Regions from separate parts of the Prevotella sp. LMAG:51 genome, predicted to be linked through region 2. Evidence: riboswitches for the same ligand, from Rfam matches in the RefSeq annotation. Region 2 holds a riboswitch; each other region holds the start of a gene.
What was found. A riboswitch is a leader RNA that binds a small molecule or an ion and turns the genes downstream of it on or off. The one in region 2 is predicted to bind S-adenosylmethionine.

Region 1 (6,130 bases), on a different contig from region 2:
ATTCAACAGAGCCTAAAGTAGGTGATGATTTCTCTAAGAAGGCATTGGAGCTGATGGCACTGGATGAATCCGATGCTTGCTACACTACCCTTACTTACAAGAGCGGTTCTGCCAAAGTTGTATCTATCGACAAGAGCAAAGATGATATGACTTTCAAATTCGACAACCTCAAAATGGCAGGTGGCGAGTATTCCTACACTTTCAACGGAACAGTAACCGTTGATTTCAATTTTGCAAGACATTAACCATTCTTAGCACAGTTTTTTCGTCTTTCTCCAACAAACATATTAACTTTGCAATAGAAAATGTCAAGAGTAGCCTTGTGAACAAGGTGAAGCCAACCGAGCATAAGAAGCCACGGTGGAGCTACGACATGAAAAGTATAGTAACTTTTAAATAAAATCTTTTATGGCAAGAAAATCAAATCAAGTTTAGAGGTATTTATGTTCACCATCAAACATGGTAAACACTATTCGTATATTGTGTAACTAACTATCAACAGGAAAATGAAAACCAAAGAATTAAGACAAGCCTATTACACGGCAACAGTTTCAGAGTTTCAAAAGGATGTTGAACGTGGCCAATACATTGAAAAGATGCTATTGGGTGGAAAGTTCCTATTGGATACGTACAACAGCGAGACAAAATCGTGGGAAGAGAACGCCAAAGTCATCTCTAAATTGTTGAGCGATGCCAATTTGCCAAATCCTGACGACGTGTATGTTTCCTTCGAATATGCAGCACCCGTGGGTGGTCGTGTGGATTGCGTTTTGTTTGGCACAGGTAAGGATGGGAAAAAGAATGTCATCCTGATTGAGCTAAAGCAGTGGGGTAATCAAGTGGAAGTTTCCTCTGCTTATGGAAAACGCTGGGTAAATGTTTTCGTTGGTGGAAGTGACAAGATTGTCGATCACCCATCAGAGCAGGCAGAGAGATACGAAATTCACTTCCGCAACTTTGTCAACCTCTTCGACCAAGAGGAGTACGAGTTGACAAGCTTGGCTTATTGCTACAACTATGAGAGCAAAGGCAAGGAAGGTTTGTTCCATGATATGTTTGCCGAACTCCGTGAGAGATGTCCGATTTACTCTAAGGATATGACAGCAGAACTGAGCCAGAATCTGCACGATCTGCTCTGCAACGGACAGGGTGAAGGCATTGCGAAGAGTTTGGCGGGCACAGACCTTAAGCCAACTAAGGCCTTGATTGAAGCTGCTGCCAACATGATGATTGATCCAAATGACAACACGTTCGTGTTGCTCGGCGACCAGGACGACGCATACAAGACGTTTTGGAATGTTTTGAAGAAGACTCTTGACAGTAACGACAAGAGCGTCTTCATCGTAAAAGGTGGTCCAGGCACAGGAAAGACGGTCATCGCACTGAAGATTCTTTCTGAGCTTTACAAAGAAGCTATGCAGAACGGCAAGGAGTGTAACGCTTATTATGCAACTCGTTCTACAGCCCTCACCAAGCAACTTTCAGAGGCACTCCATTGCAGTAACGGCAACCGAAAGAAGCATACTGGCGGAGTAGAAGATTTGATACAGAAGACTTACCAATTCCGCCCTGCTTGCTATAAAGAAAGTCAAATAGATGTCCTGCTTGTCGATGAAGCACATCGTGTTCAGGAAAAGTCTAACGACCAAACAGATGGATCGCTTAAGAAAAAGTGTGGAGTGGAATCTGTGTATTGCCCACTCAATCAAGCCCTCTCGCTCATCTACTGCTCTAAGGTGACAGTGTTCTTCATTGATGACCATCAAGCCGTCAAGAATCAAGAGATTGGTTACTCCGAGGCAATTAAGAAAATTGCAGAGAACTATCAAGGTGAGTACATTAAGCAGATTAAAGAATTTAAAGCAGAGTACTCTAATAAGATAAAGCCTAAGGCAGAGAAAAAGCTAGAAGCCTATCGCCAAGCTTTGGATGGTGATCATTCTGATGCAGAAATGGCAAAGATTGAGCGCAAAATCGTAACTGAAGAGCGTAATATTGATCGGATAAAAGGCCTCAAGTATCTCACAAAGGATCCTTTGCCAAAAGTCAATGTCTATACGCACGAGCTTACGACACAATTCAGATGTGTGGGAGCTGACCGTTTTGTAGCTTGGGTGGACAACGTACTCTATAAAGAAGTACCCAACGAGAAGAAATTCAAACTGGATAAAGAGGATTTCGACTTTAAGATTTTCCAATCCCCTCAGGAACTGGAACAGGAAATCCGCAAGCTCAACGACCAAGAGAAAGAACCTAAGACTACGGCTCGTATTGTGGCAGGCTGGTGTTGGGATTGGTCGAGCAAGGCAGATGAAAATGGTGACCTCAAAAAAGAGATTCAGATAGGCGACTGGAGCATGCCTTGGGAAACGAAAGCTAAACCTTCCAAGGAGTTTAAATCCCAATACGCTCGAAGCGCAGACTTTTGGGCGAAAGATCCGCAAGGCATCAACCAAGTGGGATGCATCTACTCGGCACAGGGATTCGAGTTCGACTATGTTGGTGTTATCCTAGGTCCAGATATCAAGTACGATGCTAAAAAAGATGCCTTGGTTTGCTTGCCGAAGTTGAATAAGGAACGTAACCTCACAGAGAAAGATGAGAATGGCGACCGACTGATTCGCAACATCTACAAGGTGCTGCTGACAAGAGGTCGTAAGGGATGCTACATGTATAGCTGCGACCCAAAAGTGTCAAACTATTTCAAACGGTTCATGAACTACTAACATGACGAAATATTCTAAGTTGGAAGAAATGCGCGACCACTTGCTGACATATCTCAAGGAACAGAAGCAGTTTCTGCAAGAGGATATTGACGCAAGCAGCCAATTGACAGACGACGAGAAGATCGACAACGGTCTTCTCATCGTTGATGCCACTGTGCTCCGTCATGAAGACAACGAATATCTGCTGGGATTCAAAGTCAACTATACAAAGGTGCGACCAGGCGACGAAGTGACTCTAGAGTCATCCGACGGTCAAAAGTTAATTGTCTCTGTCATTGAGAATGAACTAGAGTCAATGACCATCCAATATGATGGCGTACTGTCACTCTCCCTCTCTTACCGCATATCAGTCAATAACGTAGTGATGCTAGACCCACTCATCAATCTACTTGAGGGTATAGCGTCTGGATTACCCGGCGCATATTTCTTGAAACTATTGGCAAATATCGAAGAGCCAGACGAAGAAGGTTTCACGACATTGGATGTTCCAACTTCTGACTCCTGCTACGCCCGCCTCAACTACGAGCAGCAGGAGATTTGCAAAGCGGTACTTCAATGTCCGTCTGTTTATTGTGTTCAAGGACCTCCGGGTACAGGCAAGACCGATGTTCTTGGAGTTTTGGCACGAACGTTTGCCAAAAGGAGAAAAAATGTCGTCGTGATCGCCAAAACTCACCACGCTGTCAACAATGCACTGAACAAGATACGTAAAATGTGTGCCAATGCCCCCATATCTAAGATTGGCTCCAAATTGAAGTCTGATAATGTGGACAAATCTATTTGCATTTATGAGAAATACTTCAAGTATCAAGCCGCCTATAAAAAGCGACCTGCTTACAGAGGACGAATTGCCGATGTTGTGGGCATGACCCTACAGAGTGCCATCATCAACCTAGGCTTATTGCATACTAGCTTCCGCCCGTCAATCATCTTTGTCGATGAAGCGAGCCAACTGACTTTGGTTGAGGCAAGCGTACTAGGTGTGTTTGGTGCTAGCAGCATCGTCTTTTTCGGTGATGACAAGCAGATGCCGCCTATCTTCCACGAAAAGCAACAAAGTGACGAGTTGTCGGTATCCATCTTTTCACACATCATACATCTATATCCCTCCTTCGAAGGCAAACTCCGTGTCACCTATCGCATGAATGAGGATATTACGCAATGTGTCAGCAGCAACTTTTACGAGCCTTTTGGTGAGAAAATCATTGCTTCTGATTTTTCCAAAAATCGCAGTTTGCAAATCCAAGGACCGCACCTCGATCAGCGTATCAAAAAGTTGCTATCCTCAGGCTCATCTATCGAGACAATAGATGTTTCTACCACTCATACCTGGGAAGATTCAAATCCAGAGGAAGCAGACTTCATTGCCAATCTTGTCGAACACGCTCTATCCTTGGGTATAGATGCAAAAGATATTGCGGTCGTTACTCCTTTTAGAAGACAAGTCTTAGCGATAAGAACTTCCCTCCGATCTAAATTGAATTCAGACATACCTCTCGTTGATACTGTCGAACGACTTCAAGGACAGGACGTAGATCTAGTCATCCTCAGCTTTAGCGTGACAGACGATGAATTTTATAGACAAACTATGAACTTTCTACTGAATCGAAATCGACTCAACGTGATGATTAGCCGCGCCAAGAAAAAGGTGGTAATTGTAAAATCCGAGATAATCCAATTAGGGGTAGCTATACCGTAGGTCATCGGCAGAGAATATGCCTATCATCGTATTATTTTCTATGGGTAGCTGTTTTTGCAAATAGCTACCCATAACCATTTATTAACAAATATTATCTTAAAATATTCGTCTTTTCCAAAACAACATATTAACTTTGCAGCTGAAAATGTCAAGAGTAGCCTTTTGAGGTGATGCCAACCGAGCACAAGAAGCCACGGTGGAGCAACGACATGAAAAGTCTAACTTTTAAATAAAATCTTTTATTGTAAAATCAAATCAAGTTTAGAAGCATTTATCTCGATTCATCAACAAACAAGATGAATCAAAAGGACATGTCTTTACAACATGACATAGCAATTCATTTTTAAGCATCAAGAGACTGATTAGATTCAGCACCAACCGATAACAGAAACACGGTGGTAAAAAAGATGCGATTAGTTTAACACTAATAAACTTCTGATTATGAAAGAATTATATTCAATCTTGTGCGATTCAAGTCGCTCAGTCAGCAATCTTATCAATAGCCTTGGACGTGTGGAACGCTATGATGCCACACAAGTCCATTGCATATCATTTTCAAAGGCTTCGGACATTGTTGATGGGATTAATGTTCGTTTTACCAATATGGCGAAAGGCTATCCTTTTCAATTTAGAGGTTTCACATGGCACGATAGTGAAATGTTGTATCTATGTGGCGAATTTTCTGAAAATTCCTCACTACATCAAACAATTCAAGAACAAATGCGCAATCAGACAAGTGGATTCGCATCCAAACTTTTTGTAAAGACCAAGTATAAGAACTTTATCCGCCAAGATTTTGCCGATTTCCGTCTACATTGGATGCTGTTTGTGGTTTGGCAGAAGTGCAAAGGCAATGCTGAGTTTGCTCGTTTATTGTCACAAATCTCCCAAGATGCCGTTATCATAGAAAACACAACTAAACAACGTTGTGAAAGTAAAGAGGTATGGGGATGTAGCAACCATGAGTTGACTATTTATCGTGACTTAGTAGCTAACAAAGTCGTAGAGCAAGCTAAAGTGTCTAATCCAAAGATTTCAAAGAAGGCGTTGATTGAACTTGTTGCACAGGAAACAGGTAAGATTAACAATATCGGGATATTCACAGGACAAAACAACTTAGGAAAGATACTAATGATTTGCCGTGACTGTCTTATACAAGGCGTAGAACCACCAATAGACTATGCTCTTCTTAATCGTTCAAACATATACATCTTGGGGAGACGGCTTTCGTTTCCAACAGATAAAACATCAATGTCAAACTAAAAGTATAGAAGTATGAAAACATTTGATTCTATAACATTGGTAAACGGAAAAGTACTTAAACTCTTTGGAGGCCAAAAGCATAGAAACAACAATACGATAAGATATTTTTGTGAACATGCTAATTTCTTTTACGAGCATCAAGATACCATCTTTGACAATAGCCGTATGTTCTTAGCTCCTGTTTATCTAAACGGAGATTGTATCTATACGTTAGGAGGATTGTTGGAATGGTGGAAGCATATGCCCCAAATGGCTACTCTCAAGAATGAAGGTGTAACATATTATATAATTGCTGTATCATCATCTTGTTCAAAAGGTTTCATCACTGTAACTATGTCGGGCGAAGTCAAAGAGTTTTCTTTTCTCAGCGACTATGCAGACAGAACACGTAGCTTAGACGAACATTGTTGCCGATACAGCAAGGTTGCACGTGACTTTGAGC
Region 2 (6,577 bases):
TCCTGGTATTCCTCGTAGATGGAGTTTTGAAATTCCATACATTGGTTGACTATTTCGGCTCCTACGCATTGGTGGAGGTGTCACTGCTGTTATTGGTCATTCTGCCTACATGGGCTGTTTACAAATTCACTAAAGAAAAATAAAAAGAAACATATATCTATGAAGAAAGTAAAGATTACCATCCTCAAAACGATGCTGTATGAGGGCTTGGCTAAAGAATATGGTATCTGTGGGCTAAAAGCCTGTTCCATGATGAAAGTAAGCGATGTATTTTACGCTGACTACGCTAAGCCGAAAGGCTTTTGTGACGAGGCGTGGAAAGCCCTCTACCAGTATGTGTTTGCCCTGGCACACGGTGCAGACAAAGGACTTTTCTATTATGGTGACTGGATCAAGGAACCTGGGGTGACCATCGTCAGTTGCAATGATGGTCTCCGACCAGTTATTATGAAGTTGGAGGCAACGGATGAGGACGCAAAGATAGAATATACTACTGTGGAAAGATGATAGGTATTGCTTTCCAAGCAAAGCGAACAAACATATTTACGCCAAAAATTGGATAAGGCAATTTGAGATATAAAACGACATAATTATGCTCTCTTACAATAAATAAAACAATTTTTACATATTATTATTGACTATAATGAGAAAAAATAAATACATGAAAAAAATCTGTTGCATATTTTTCTTTTCCCTTTTAACTTTTCCTGCAATTGGTCAGCAAAGAAATAGTAAGGGCCAAAAGATAATAAGCAAGATTGAAGCATATTCACAAAGGGGAGACAAACCTTATATTATCATTGACTTTAAATATAATTCAAACCTTGAGTTACAAGAAGTCGTTCAACAAGCACCTGCAAGCAAACAGACTTTATATTGGAAGAAACAAGGGAATGCCTTAACACAAAAGGTAGTATGGGACTATCAAACTATATACAAGCCCTCCAAGTACACCTACGCCCTCACTCCTGATGGATATATCCATACCAAAACCATAGATGATTTAGGCATAGATGGAAGTGTTCTAAGACACTTATATGAATACCACTATGATGCAAAAGGCACTAAGTTGTCCATGATTTATGAACGAACTTTTTTCAAGGAGCGGAATGGAAAATTTGTAGAGTTATCCGACCGTGATAAGACTTATTATGGTTGGGACTCCAATGATAATATGTTCAAATCAGATTTAGATTCATACCAATGGAAAAGAGGTCAAAAAGAAAGCAATTTGCCGATAGAATGGAATGCGTTTAAGTATTACGATGAACTTTTGAACGACACAAACCTTAATTTGGCCCTTATTGATGAAAGTTTAAGAGACATCAATGACTTCGTATTGTTGACGGAATGGGTCAGTTGTCACTCAAAACATTTAGTAGAAAAGAGATATTATACATTTAGTTATATTTATGACAACAAACGTGGTAACTCAGATAAAGACGAAAACAAAGGGAATATTATACGGATAGATGTTTACCAACATGGACACTTAGATAAGTTCTTCAAATTATACTATATGATGTAGCCATTATGTTCATAAATAACCAATTTGAGATATAGGGCTGTATCTAAAAACTTTTGCCGAATAAACAATTGTTAACGCCGATTATTTTGATATCTCAAATATTTTATATACATTTGCAACGCTTTTCGGGAGATTAGCATTAGTTCTTTGAGAATTTGACAGCATCAAGAGACAGCCTTTGAGCTGCCCCAACCGAGCAACATATTCGCCACGGTGGGAAAATGATGTGAATTAACATGGTTATTTATAGTTAATTAAAATAGAATATGAACATTCAAAATTACATTTCGGCTTTTAGTGGCGTAGAGACTTACAATGTTTCTATGCTGGATTTCATGTGGAAAAAACTCATGGCTTGCAAGGAGGCTTTTGAATATGGCCGTGAACCAAGCATCGACTATGCCTTGCTGAACAGTAAGCACATCAACGTCTTAGGTAAGGAACTTTCTTTTAACCAATACATTATAGCAGCATGAATAATATTGTATTAGGTCGTGAGGAGAAGTACGGAATCTCTCCACAAATTTGGACGTATGATATCCTGCGAACCATTGTAAATGGCATTCATCTTAATTTCTGCAACACTGCAGAGGGATTCCCTTTCGACTTCAACGGGCATACCTTTATCGAAAGCATACGTCTTTTTATGTGTGGCGAATGGTCAAACAACACTGAAGATCACCTTCGCATTCAAAACTCCATTCTGCAAGAGCGAAGCAGTTGGGCTTGTTATAGGTTCGTCACCGCATTGAATTGCAGAAAAATACGGAACGACTTCCCAGCTTTCCAGCTTCAGTGGATGTTGTTTGTGACGTGGCAGAAATGCATGTGTAACGCCGACTTCCGCCGTATGCTGTGCAGCGTTCCACAATGTGTTACACTGGTCCGGGACAAGACAGGAGACGATTACCAAAATGCCACTTTTTGGGGGTGTCTAAATGTAGAGCGATGTAACCGAGAAAAGAAACTTCGGGAAGACTTTATCCGCCGTCGTGAAGGGCAAGACCCGAAAGAATGGAGGCAAAAACTGAAGCGTGAACGTGAGCTGCTGAAAAATGTCGGCGAGTGGAGGGGGCAGAACAATATGGGTAAGATTCTTATGATTTGCCGTGATTGCCTTATAGGGGGTAACAAACCTCCTATCGACTACGACCTGCTGAATCGGTCGAATATCTACCTGCTTGGTGAACGATTAACTTTTTAAATATATTCAAACAGCAAATATGACAAACGATTATTGGATTTTCTACAAAAGGAAGAATTGCTATGATTTAGTCATTGACATCTATGACTGCGACTATATGGAACGTCCACGCGAAGAGCGATTCAGCGAGTTAAAGTGCCTCTTGAAAAACGACATCATGGACATCAGGCGAGTTCATATTCAAGGAGACGACAATGGAACCTATCTTGAGATAAAGAAATCATTATGCGGCATAGAACGCATTGTGCAAATTCATCATTTGATAGAAAAGACCTATGTGTGGTTGACTCCTTGGCACGAGAAGAACCCCGTATTTGATAACGGCATTTTGGCGTTAGACGAGACACTTGACAACAGTCATATACCTCACTACAAAGTAATTAGTCCCAAGAAACGTAACAATCAACAGAACGGGCACGAGGAAGGAGAGCTCTATGTAAAGGCTGACGGTGAGGTGTACACCATTGTCTACGACACCGAGCGTCGAGTATGCGAATTGGTGTGGGAAGCTTTTCAGGGCGAAATCCCACAGGGCCACCGAGTGTGCCATATCGACGGCGACAAGCAAAACAACAGGTTTGACAATCTGAAATTAGTCGAAGAATAACAATAAGAGTCCTCCCCTTACAGCAAAGGGGGAACAGGCTGACGCTCTTGCAATGATAGCACAGCCATCAGCATAAAAAAGGATTCAAACAATAAAAACGCAAACGACATGCAATACGAACGAATTGTACTTAACGAGCCCCACGCCTCTGTCGAGGGGCTTTACGACGAACGACTGAGTTTCTGGAATATTGACGACCGTTTTATCAATGACATTGTGCTGAAGTGGACTGACTGGCACACCGATTATCTCTTTCATGGTTTTAGGGACGAGAATGTCAGAACCGTCAGGTTTCCGTATTCCAGGTTCATCGTGGATGCCGAGCGACTATGGAATGACCCATTGGAGCAGAGTGGTCAAGGCTTCGTATATAAATGTTTTGGCGGTTACACCCGCCTTGTTCCCGAAGAAGCCGAAGCCCAGCTTCTTGACTTATGGCATTGGCACCAGCAACGCCTAAGTGGGCATCTCTGCGAGGGAGCCTTATTATTGGATTGCCATTCATTTCCCCACGAAATGAGCGATGTGGATATATGCATCGGTTTTAACGAAGACTGGTCTAAGGCCGACAAGACTACGATAGAATTGGCTGTCAACCTATTCGAGGACAGTGGCTATCGAGTAGGCATCAATGAGCCGTATAGCAACTCTGAGACGCCAGTGAGCCCGTTCCTGTATCAGTCGATGATGCTGGAGGTCAACAAGAAGGCTTATATGAAAGCAGGCACCCTACAGCTGAGTCGTGACAAAAGACATAAAAGGAGTGTGAATGAACTGATGGAGAAACTTTTAAGTCTGCTGTTGAAGCAGAGAAATATATAATAGTTATGAGTATAGTAGCAGAACCTTTCAAAGAAGTTAAGGGACTATTCCCTGAGGGCAAAATCATCCTTACCGACGGTCGCGTGCTCGACTGTTATCCGCTTGCGGAACAGAAACCTGAGAAGATAGAATCCGACTCTCTTGAGTTGGACCGAACAGGGCAGTATCTCATCATTGGCAGACATAAGCCTACCCCTGTGCCTAACCCGTCGGCGACTGTCGTGGAGCAAAGGCAACTCTTCATTAGCAATGCCTTCTATCTGTTGGCACACAAAGAGCGCATCCTGAGCGACAGCCGCATGTTCCTTTGTCCCGTGGCCATTCAGAACGGCATTGCCTATACGGGCACATCGGGATTCCGCAAACCCACTTTAGGCGTATATCTTGAATGGTGGGGACTGGTAAAAGAAGCCATGCGCACAGACAAGAAAGGTTGTCGAAGCCTTGTCTATCAATTGGCAGGCAGTCCGCTGAGCGGGCGCAACTGTTGCAGTGCCGTGCGTGAGGACGGAAAGACTGAAACCGTAAGTCTGTCGTCGTTCGGCCGCCATTGGGGCCCGTTTATGCAACTCAACCAACGTTATACCGAGGCCAAACAACTCTATCAAGCCTACACACTTCAGAATGTGCTCGACATCTTGCATCAAGAAGACGACAACAGCAAGGCTGACTTTTCGGTCATGATTGACGTGCAGTTCATGAAACGCGAGATTGAACGCCTCAACAAACGTATAGAGGCGATAAAAGAAGAATGCAACAGGTGGCACGACAAGTACGAAGACGCACTGACAAGGTACAACGCGGAGGAAATGCGCCAAGTGTATGCCGACTGCGAGGCCTTCGAGGCCCAAGTCACCAAGGAGATTGACGCACTGAAAGCAGAGAAGAAAGACCTGAAGGCAAGTTTGAAGCGGGGACGCATAGACAACGTATCATACCAACGTCGGCTGACACCGTTGAAAAAGCATATCAACGACTTGTTTTTCAAAATCAGTTGTTACCATCATGAGAAGGTAAAACTGACGTTCCCTGACGAAGAGGACATCAACTTCAATTTGATTACGAAATATTTCAGTAAAAAAGAATAAGGGAATAATATGTCGCAAGAACAAGCTATGGCAAATGTGCCACAACAGGAACGCTGTAATATTGCTCGCATTGGATTTTTCGGTAAGGGAAGGATGTATGAAGCATATATCAGGACTGATGACGAATGCCAAGTTCCCCATTTCCATATAAGGAACATTTATACAGAGACTGACACCCCGATTCTGTTAAAGTCGAACCATTATTGTCTCCATTCTCATAAGGACTGTAAGGTTTTATCTGATACGGAGCTACAGCAGTTGGCATGTTTTATGGCAGAACCATGCAGAAGTCCTCGTTTCGAAAACAATTACCAATATGCTACTGAGTTATGGAACCTGAACAATGAAAAAAGCTGTTTGGCAAATGGAGATATACCCGACTACGCTTATACAACTATATTCGATAAGTATATTCGATAAGCAAGTGAAATGACAAATCCCAAAACAGATTTGCATAGTAATGTTTACGTGATTATTGATCTTGTTTGAAAGTGATTAATTAAAACACATCTCGTTTTAAAGATAAATATAAAAATTTATTATTTTCCAGCCCAATATTTTGTTTATTCAAATAAATGTTGTATCTTTGCACAAAAAGCAATTAAATTTACTTAAGAATGAAAGAAGTTAATCGAATAAAAGTAGTATTGGCAGAGAAAAAACGTACTTCAAAATGGTTGGCAGAACAAATTGGCAAAAATCCTGCAACAGTGTCCAAATGGTGTACTAACACTATTCAACCTAGTATGGATACATTGTTGGATATTGCCAATGCTTTAGAAATGAATATTCAAGATCTTCTATTACCTACTAATCAAAAATAATATTAAATTATAATATGAAATGTCCGAAGTGCGGATTCGACAGAATCCTTCCAATGTACAAAGTTTGTCCGAAGTGCAAACAACCATTGAATGTTTCCACCGCAGAAACATCAAAAAGTAATGAACCACAGCAGACTCCAGACACCAAGTTGTTTACGGGTATTTTCTGGTCTTATCCTAAAGCGATGAAAGACCCGGAAAAGTTTAAAGAATACGCCAAAAAGAATCCGAATGATAGTGCTCGTTTGATTAACAAGTGGAGAGAGCAAGGGAACGATGTCAGTATATTAGCCGATGCTCATCCTATGAATACTTCATCGCACGTTGCTATTCCAACTTCTTCACACCAACAAGAAAAGCCTTCACAAGCAACAACGCCTTCTGCAACCTCGTCTCAAGCATCTGTTTCGACAAAAGGAAAAGCAGATGTGAATGTTTTGTCAGTTGGTAAGGATCATAAGAAACACTATGTTTCATGGACTATTGCTCCCGGTCAGATTGCCC
Region 3 (6,130 bases), on a different contig from region 2:
CCATCCTCGATGGAACAACGTGCTACGTCTGTGTTGACCATCAGCCCTTTTGATACGGATGCCGTTTGCTGTAATACTTCCAATCCAACTTAGCTCGAGGTAGTCTTCATTACAGAATTGGTATTTGATAGTCTTGTTACCTAATTCCAAGGATAACCAATCCTCTCTCTCCGTTCTATAAACCAATGGATATTTGTGTCTGTAGATGCCGGAGAATTCATCCCAAGGTAATCTGCGGTAATCATTAATCATCTGTTGGTCAAGGTCAATGTCTTCCTCATCATCAGACCTTCCATTTTTGTTCCATTCTGATATTAAATGTGTGTTCTCTTGGTGGTTTGTTTGCCCTAAATCAGATTGAGACAAAAGTGTAAGAATCCTATCCTTAATCTCTTTTCTTTTAACCTTATCCAAAGACTTATACTCACAGTTAATCCTAAGATAGTTAAGATAACCTTCATTTGAGACTTGAATGTCATCCAATGAGTAGATACTGTTAGTCAAGCCATAATCAGATTTGATTTCATCAGAGTGGATATAAGTTCCATTGAAGTACTGACAGCAACTAAGTCCACACTTGTCTTCAATCTTTTCTTGGGTATTCTCTTCTATCATCTTGTACAGATTGGATGCACAGTAACGGAAGTAGTACTTGTCTTGGATGAGACTGTTAAAGACGTAGATTAGTCTGAATCGAGAGTCAAGTTGCCCATCTCCATTCTTGTCCTTCTGTAGATGTGACAGAGAAGTGTACCAAAGAGTTGGTTTCAGTCTGAGTCTGTCAACGAACTCTTGTGGAGTGTACTTAGTGTTGTCTATGTCCACACCAATGAAGTATGAGCCTTGGAAGAACTGACCGCACTTGCCTTCCATCGTGAAGTAGCCATCCTTGCGAAGATAGGTAGTCTGTGGAGGTGGTGTGGTGAAATTGCCAAAGAGAGGGCAGAATGTGTGTCCTTCAAGAGACAAATCCAAGAGTGAAGAAGGAGTTACTGTCTGTACTTTGAAACAGAGTTTGGCCTTCAGTCCACATTCCTTTCTCGCCTTTCTGCCTTCTTCTCCACTAATGATGGCGGCAGAGGTTTGCTGTTTGCTGACATAAATATCCTTGGATACGGATACCATAAATTGAGACTCGCTACTAACCATCATATACCTAACTCCCTTCCTAAGATATGGTTTAGAGTGGTTAAATTTGTGATGAGTCCTTTCCTTGAAAGTCCAACATCTTGAAATAAAATTTTCTTCATCTTAAATAAAATGAATTAGGGTCTCCGACCATTTGATTTTGTTTGTTTCAATACGTCAAAGAACCCTTTGATTATTATATCAAGAAGATTGGGAGTTTCTTAAATCAACACTAATAATGTATGGAAGATGGTACCAGAAAGTAATCTATAACAATAACTAAAGTTTACGAACTCAAGCAAATTTCAATAAAAATCGCTAAAAAATAGGATATTGTGCTGGAGTACTGACACGACAATGGATTATTTTGATTACCTTTGCACTTGATATAAACGTCCCCTATGAACGTCCCCTAAAGGGTCTTGAATGATGGTCAACAGATTGATTATCTGAGATGAATGATAATAGAGTGGGAGTAATCGGAATACCGATAAACAGCCACTCAAATAAAGATGAGTTAATTTAAACTCAATAAGTTAGGGGATTCGTTGACGTAATAGCTTGATTGTCAACAAATCCCCTTTCTTGTACATTTTATCCAAAACCGTCCCCGATTTCGTCCCTGCTTATCCCCGATAGGATAGCTATCCGATAGAGTTGAAATCCAATAGCTTGGCAATCTGTTCGGGGGTTGCCTTTACATATTTGTAGAACGTGCGTTCATTGGTATGACCTGTCAGCTGCATAATGGTATACATTTCACAAATGCCTTCCAAATGAATTTCTTTCCGTTGAGGGATGGAGTTATGTCTATATCAAATTTGTACATGTCACTTGCTTATTAGAACAATCCCCACTCGGCAAATTTCTCGAATCCGCCAATTCTCGTGATGTAGTTACGAGCGATTTCCACTATTTCACGATAAGGTTTACCATCTATCTCTGTGTCACCGATGGCACAGAATAACTCCACAGGCTTGCCTGTTTTTTGAGCTTTCAAGAAAGCGTAGATATTGACGGAAACATCTGCCTTGGAAAGGTCCTTTCCCATTAGACCGCCACCCGAAACTGATTGCGCCATATCACTGCCCAACTTTCTGTTTGTTGCACCCGAATCGACATCTGTTCCGCCACTCCAATCTCCAAGAGGATTAATGACTGCGGTAGGATAGAGCTTCTTTAAATCCTCAGTCTTGGCGTTGCTTTGACAGATAATCAACTTACCATTGCCTAATACATACTTACCATCTGAAGGATAACGCTCATAGATGTCATGGGCTATTTTGCTGAGGGTACGCTCCTCCTCTGTGAGTGGAACGCCTCGGAAAATACCATTGTCGCCACAGCGGATTTCTCCGTCTTGGTTGCTTGCAAGTATTGGGTCTTGAGCTACCATTACGAGAGATACTTTTAAGTCTCTACGCTTAGTAATACGGCTAACAATAGCTTCAGCCTCAGCGTCTGAAATGTTCACACTACTCTCAATAATGAGATTTGCAACACCATGTCCGAGCAATACTTCAACTGCTATTTTCGGATTCTCTTCTTTCTTGTACGCAAGGTCAACCAATGCCCCTGCAATTCTGTCTGCAACCTTGTCCGGATGCGAAGGATTTACTTTTTCAATCATTGTTCTTACTCTTAAATGTTATTCTTTTTGTTCATGTAACTTTCTATCGTATCGTAACTAATACCTTCTGAAAGGTATTTGTTGATTAACTCATACTTTTTAGTACTTACCCTAAACTCCAACTCTCTTATTTGCTTATTCAGCAGCGTTAACGTGTGCTGATAAGCGATGTTATCCATGCCACCGCTTTTCAGTTCTGCCTTCAATGCTCGCTTACGCATCTTGATAGCGTTGATTTGAGCCTCACACTCCTCTCTGAAGGATTGAAAAGTTGAAAAAGCCTCACTAATCTCAGCATCCTTGTACTTCATATAAGTATCTTTATACATAGAGTACCATTTATCGGATTCTTTGGTTAGTCGCTCTACTTTCTTTTTCAATTCGTTTATCTCAGACAGCATAAAGCGTTCCTTAATTTCAGATGAATAGTCCCAACTTTCATCATCCTCAGCGTGCAGGATGTCAAGTACCTGTTCAAGTGTGTAGGCTTGATAGATGTGCTTTGCCTCGTCATAACGTGTATTGATAGCAGTGAATGGTCGCCAATGGCTTATAAATGAAGAAACTTGTACCGGTTCTGTCCTGCCATCCTCGTAAACCTCGGCACAGTGGTTCGCACCGCTTAACGGACTGCCTGCCAAGTGAAATACAAGGCTTCTTCGGTTCTCTTTATCTACTCGTAAAGCCATAGAACATTCATTCCACCATTCCAAGTATATGCCCAATGTTGGAGCATTGAATCCCGAAGTACCTGTGTAGGCGAGCCCGTTTTGTACAGCTACAGGAGCAAGAAACATTCTACTGTCACGCATGATGCGCTCTTGATGCGCCAAAAGGTAGAAAGCGTTATCCGTGAAGAGCTTCTTCTGTCGTTCAAATTCTTCTGATGTTCGTGGTTGTGGCTTACAAGGCTTGTTGCCTAAACTCAAATATGTACCTGTTGCATCCAATTTCATCTTATCGGGTACAAAGTCGCCTTGATGTGATTCTTTTGGGATACACTCAAGTACAGCACCATTCATTAATGTGATGCTGTTCTTTGGTTGTTCTGTGTTACTATGTGTCATGTTCTAATCTATTTAATGTATGAATGAAATACGTTTGCCTAAAATGTGAATATCTTTCGCCTCCAAGAGGTTGTAGTCTATTGGTGGTTCTACGCCTTGTATAAGACAATCACGGCAAATCATGAGAATCTTGCCTAAGTTGTTTTGACCGACAAACGTTCCAATGCCATTGACTTTGCAAGTCTCACTGTTTACCAAACGCTTCAAAGCAGCCTTGGATATGTTTGGATAGTCAGCCTTAGCCTGTTTGATGGTTTCCTTTTTAACCTCTGCTCTTCTTGCAGCCAACTCAAAGTTGGTGCATCCCCAAACTTCCTTTGTGTCGCAATGTTGTATGGTTGTGTCCTCGATAATGATAGCGTCATTTGGTAGTTGCAAGAGCATCTTGGCAAAATCCGCATTATCCTTGCACTTCTGCCATACTACGTAAAGCATCCACTGTATGCGAAATGTCGAGAAGTCACTACGGATGAATCTCTTGTATTTGTTCTTGACAAAGCGTTTGGCTGCAAAGCCGCTTGTCTGTCGGTGCATTTCCTCCTGTATAGCCCGATGTTCGTCAGATGAGTCCGAAAACTCGCCACACAAATAAAGCGTCTCACTATCATGCCAAGTCGCACCACCGAATGAAAACGGATAGCCACCTGCCATATTACTGAGACGCACGTTAATGCCATTCACCATGTCAGAAGTCTTGGAGAACGACAAACAGTTAAAGTGTGAAGCGTTGATGTACTCCACACGACCTAAGATGATTTCTAATGTTTTTGATGTTGCCATAAAATTTTAATTTAAAGATGAATAATCAAGCCTTAAACTCACATCTATTTTACCACCGTGGCAATGGCTAATCTGCTCGGTTGGTTCTGTATTTAAACAGTCTCTTGATGCTTGTCAATAAATAAAAGAACAACTCCCCATTTTGGAAAGTGAGTGCAAAATTACAGTCTTATTTTGAAAAAGACGAAAAAACTATGCTAAGAATAGTTAACGATGAATAGTTTTGAATTTTGCTAAATAGTATTTGTGCTTATCAAATGATTTAGATATTGGGTCTTGTTATAAACCATCCTGATAGGTTCTGGATAGAGTTTCTTCGACTTATGGGTAGTCAGTTTTATGATGAAATCGCCACAGATTCCTGTACTTGGATAAAAGTCTAGACTATGGTTAACGACCTCGTATCTCATATTGTCTTTGGGACGACTTATCCAATATGCACCGGCTTTGTGAAAGCGAAACAAAGCTATGAAATCAACGTATGCTTTGTCCATCATATAGAACGCAAATGGTTCAGGCACAATCTCATCCAATTCATTGCTGTCATGCCATTTTCCATCTGTAATATGGATATTTGCCGGAATGCTTCCACGAAGATCCAGCAGTGTGTGCTTTTTGACTGCGCCTTTGCTATACTTGCCCAATGCCCATGCAGCCAGAACAATGCTTGTTGAGATAGTTGTGGAGTCAAGCGCATAGAGGACATTGTCTATCGTTATCTCAGCAACCTTTGTGTTTGAATACATTGGTCGGACAATACCGATTAGATACATGCCAAGTCCTTCGTAGATGCGATAGTCCCTTTTCTCATTAGCACGACATAAATTGGATTGATTAACGGACTTGCGAATTCCAAGATGGTATATGCTACTTCCATGAGCCTCTAGGCACAGACAAATATCACGGATGGATACTCAACCAGTAATCTGACCAAATAGCAGATGGAGCAACTGGTTATAGCAGGATAAATCTTTTGCATGCCAGTCACCTTTATACTTCTTCACCAACTTGTCAAATTGGTAGCGAGGTATGAAGTCGATGACTTGAGCAAAGATATATTTGCCGATGTTCATAGTCTTGCAGTTTTGGCTGCAAAATTACTCAATCAATTTCAAATCAAAAAAAACAAAGAACGCTTGTAAATGATTAAATATCAAATATATAACTATAGTTAAGCGATTAATATCGCATCACTAGTAAATCATAATTAATTACTTTAAATTTGTTCTTTTTATATTGTCTATAATTTCTTTCAATGTAATAGCTTCTATACCTTCAGCCTCTTTGGATAATTCTTGTTGTGTAACGGCAAGAGTATGTGCTCGACAGAGAAAGCCATCTACTTGAGCATTGCCTTGTTTGTGGCAATGTACACATTTGTAGGATATGGATGTTGTTCCGCTCAACGGACTACCTGCAAAGCTGTATATGAAAGCCTTGTGACCACATACACAAGGATGTGTCAGCCACTTGTCTTCATTTGTCCAAAGCCTCAGCATCGTGCCAATATAGATTGGCAGCTGTA

Region 1: another riboswitch for S-adenosylmethionine. It lies ahead of CCC32_RS11925 (hypothetical protein); the one in region 2 lies ahead of CCC32_RS08515 (hypothetical protein).
Region 3: another riboswitch for S-adenosylmethionine. It lies ahead of CCC32_RS11905 (NADAR family protein); the one in region 2 lies ahead of CCC32_RS08515 (hypothetical protein).

What each region holds. Positions count from the first base shown of each region.
Region 1 covers NZ_NALQ01000029.1:118,096-124,225, reverse strand. The annotation lists gene CCC32_RS11940 (hypothetical protein) at 1-245, shown strand, start outside; gene CCC32_RS11935 (DUF2075 domain-containing protein) at 507-2,726, shown strand; gene CCC32_RS11930 (DEAD/DEAH box helicase) at 2,728-4,425, shown strand; SAM-I-IV-variant riboswitch at 4,768-4,870, shown strand; gene CCC32_RS11925 (hypothetical protein) at 4,867-5,688, shown strand; gene CCC32_RS11920 (hypothetical protein) at 5,701-6,130, shown strand, end outside.
Region 2 covers NZ_NALQ01000022.1:220,458-227,034, reverse strand. The annotation lists gene CCC32_RS08525 (TIGR04076 family protein) at 160-507, shown strand; gene CCC32_RS08520 (hypothetical protein) at 662-1,528, shown strand; SAM-I-IV-variant riboswitch at 1,685-1,796, shown strand; gene CCC32_RS08515 (hypothetical protein) at 1,795-2,004, shown strand; gene CCC32_RS08510 (NADAR family protein) at 2,001-2,732, shown strand; gene CCC32_RS08505 (HNH endonuclease signature motif containing protein) at 2,752-3,339, shown strand; gene CCC32_RS08500 (N-formylglutamate amidohydrolase) at 3,448-4,161, shown strand; gene CCC32_RS08495 (hypothetical protein) at 4,167-5,249, shown strand; gene CCC32_RS08490 (helix-turn-helix transcriptional regulator) at 5,867-6,073, shown strand; gene CCC32_RS08485 (coiled-coil domain-containing protein) at 6,127-6,577, shown strand, end outside.
Region 3 covers NZ_NALQ01000029.1:111,780-117,909, forward strand. The annotation lists gene CCC32_RS11890 (hypothetical protein) at 1-1,152, opposite strand, end outside; gene CCC32_RS11895 (S-adenosylmethionine synthetase N-terminal domain-containing protein) at 1,970-2,758, opposite strand; gene CCC32_RS11900 (hypothetical protein) at 2,770-3,825, opposite strand; gene CCC32_RS11905 (NADAR family protein) at 3,838-4,605, opposite strand; SAM-I-IV-variant riboswitch at 4,598-4,721, opposite strand; gene CCC32_RS11910 (transposase) at 4,839-5,351, opposite strand; gene CCC32_RS11915 (DUF4372 domain-containing protein) at 5,520-5,678, opposite strand; gene CCC32_RS11920 (hypothetical protein) at 5,817-6,130, opposite strand, start outside.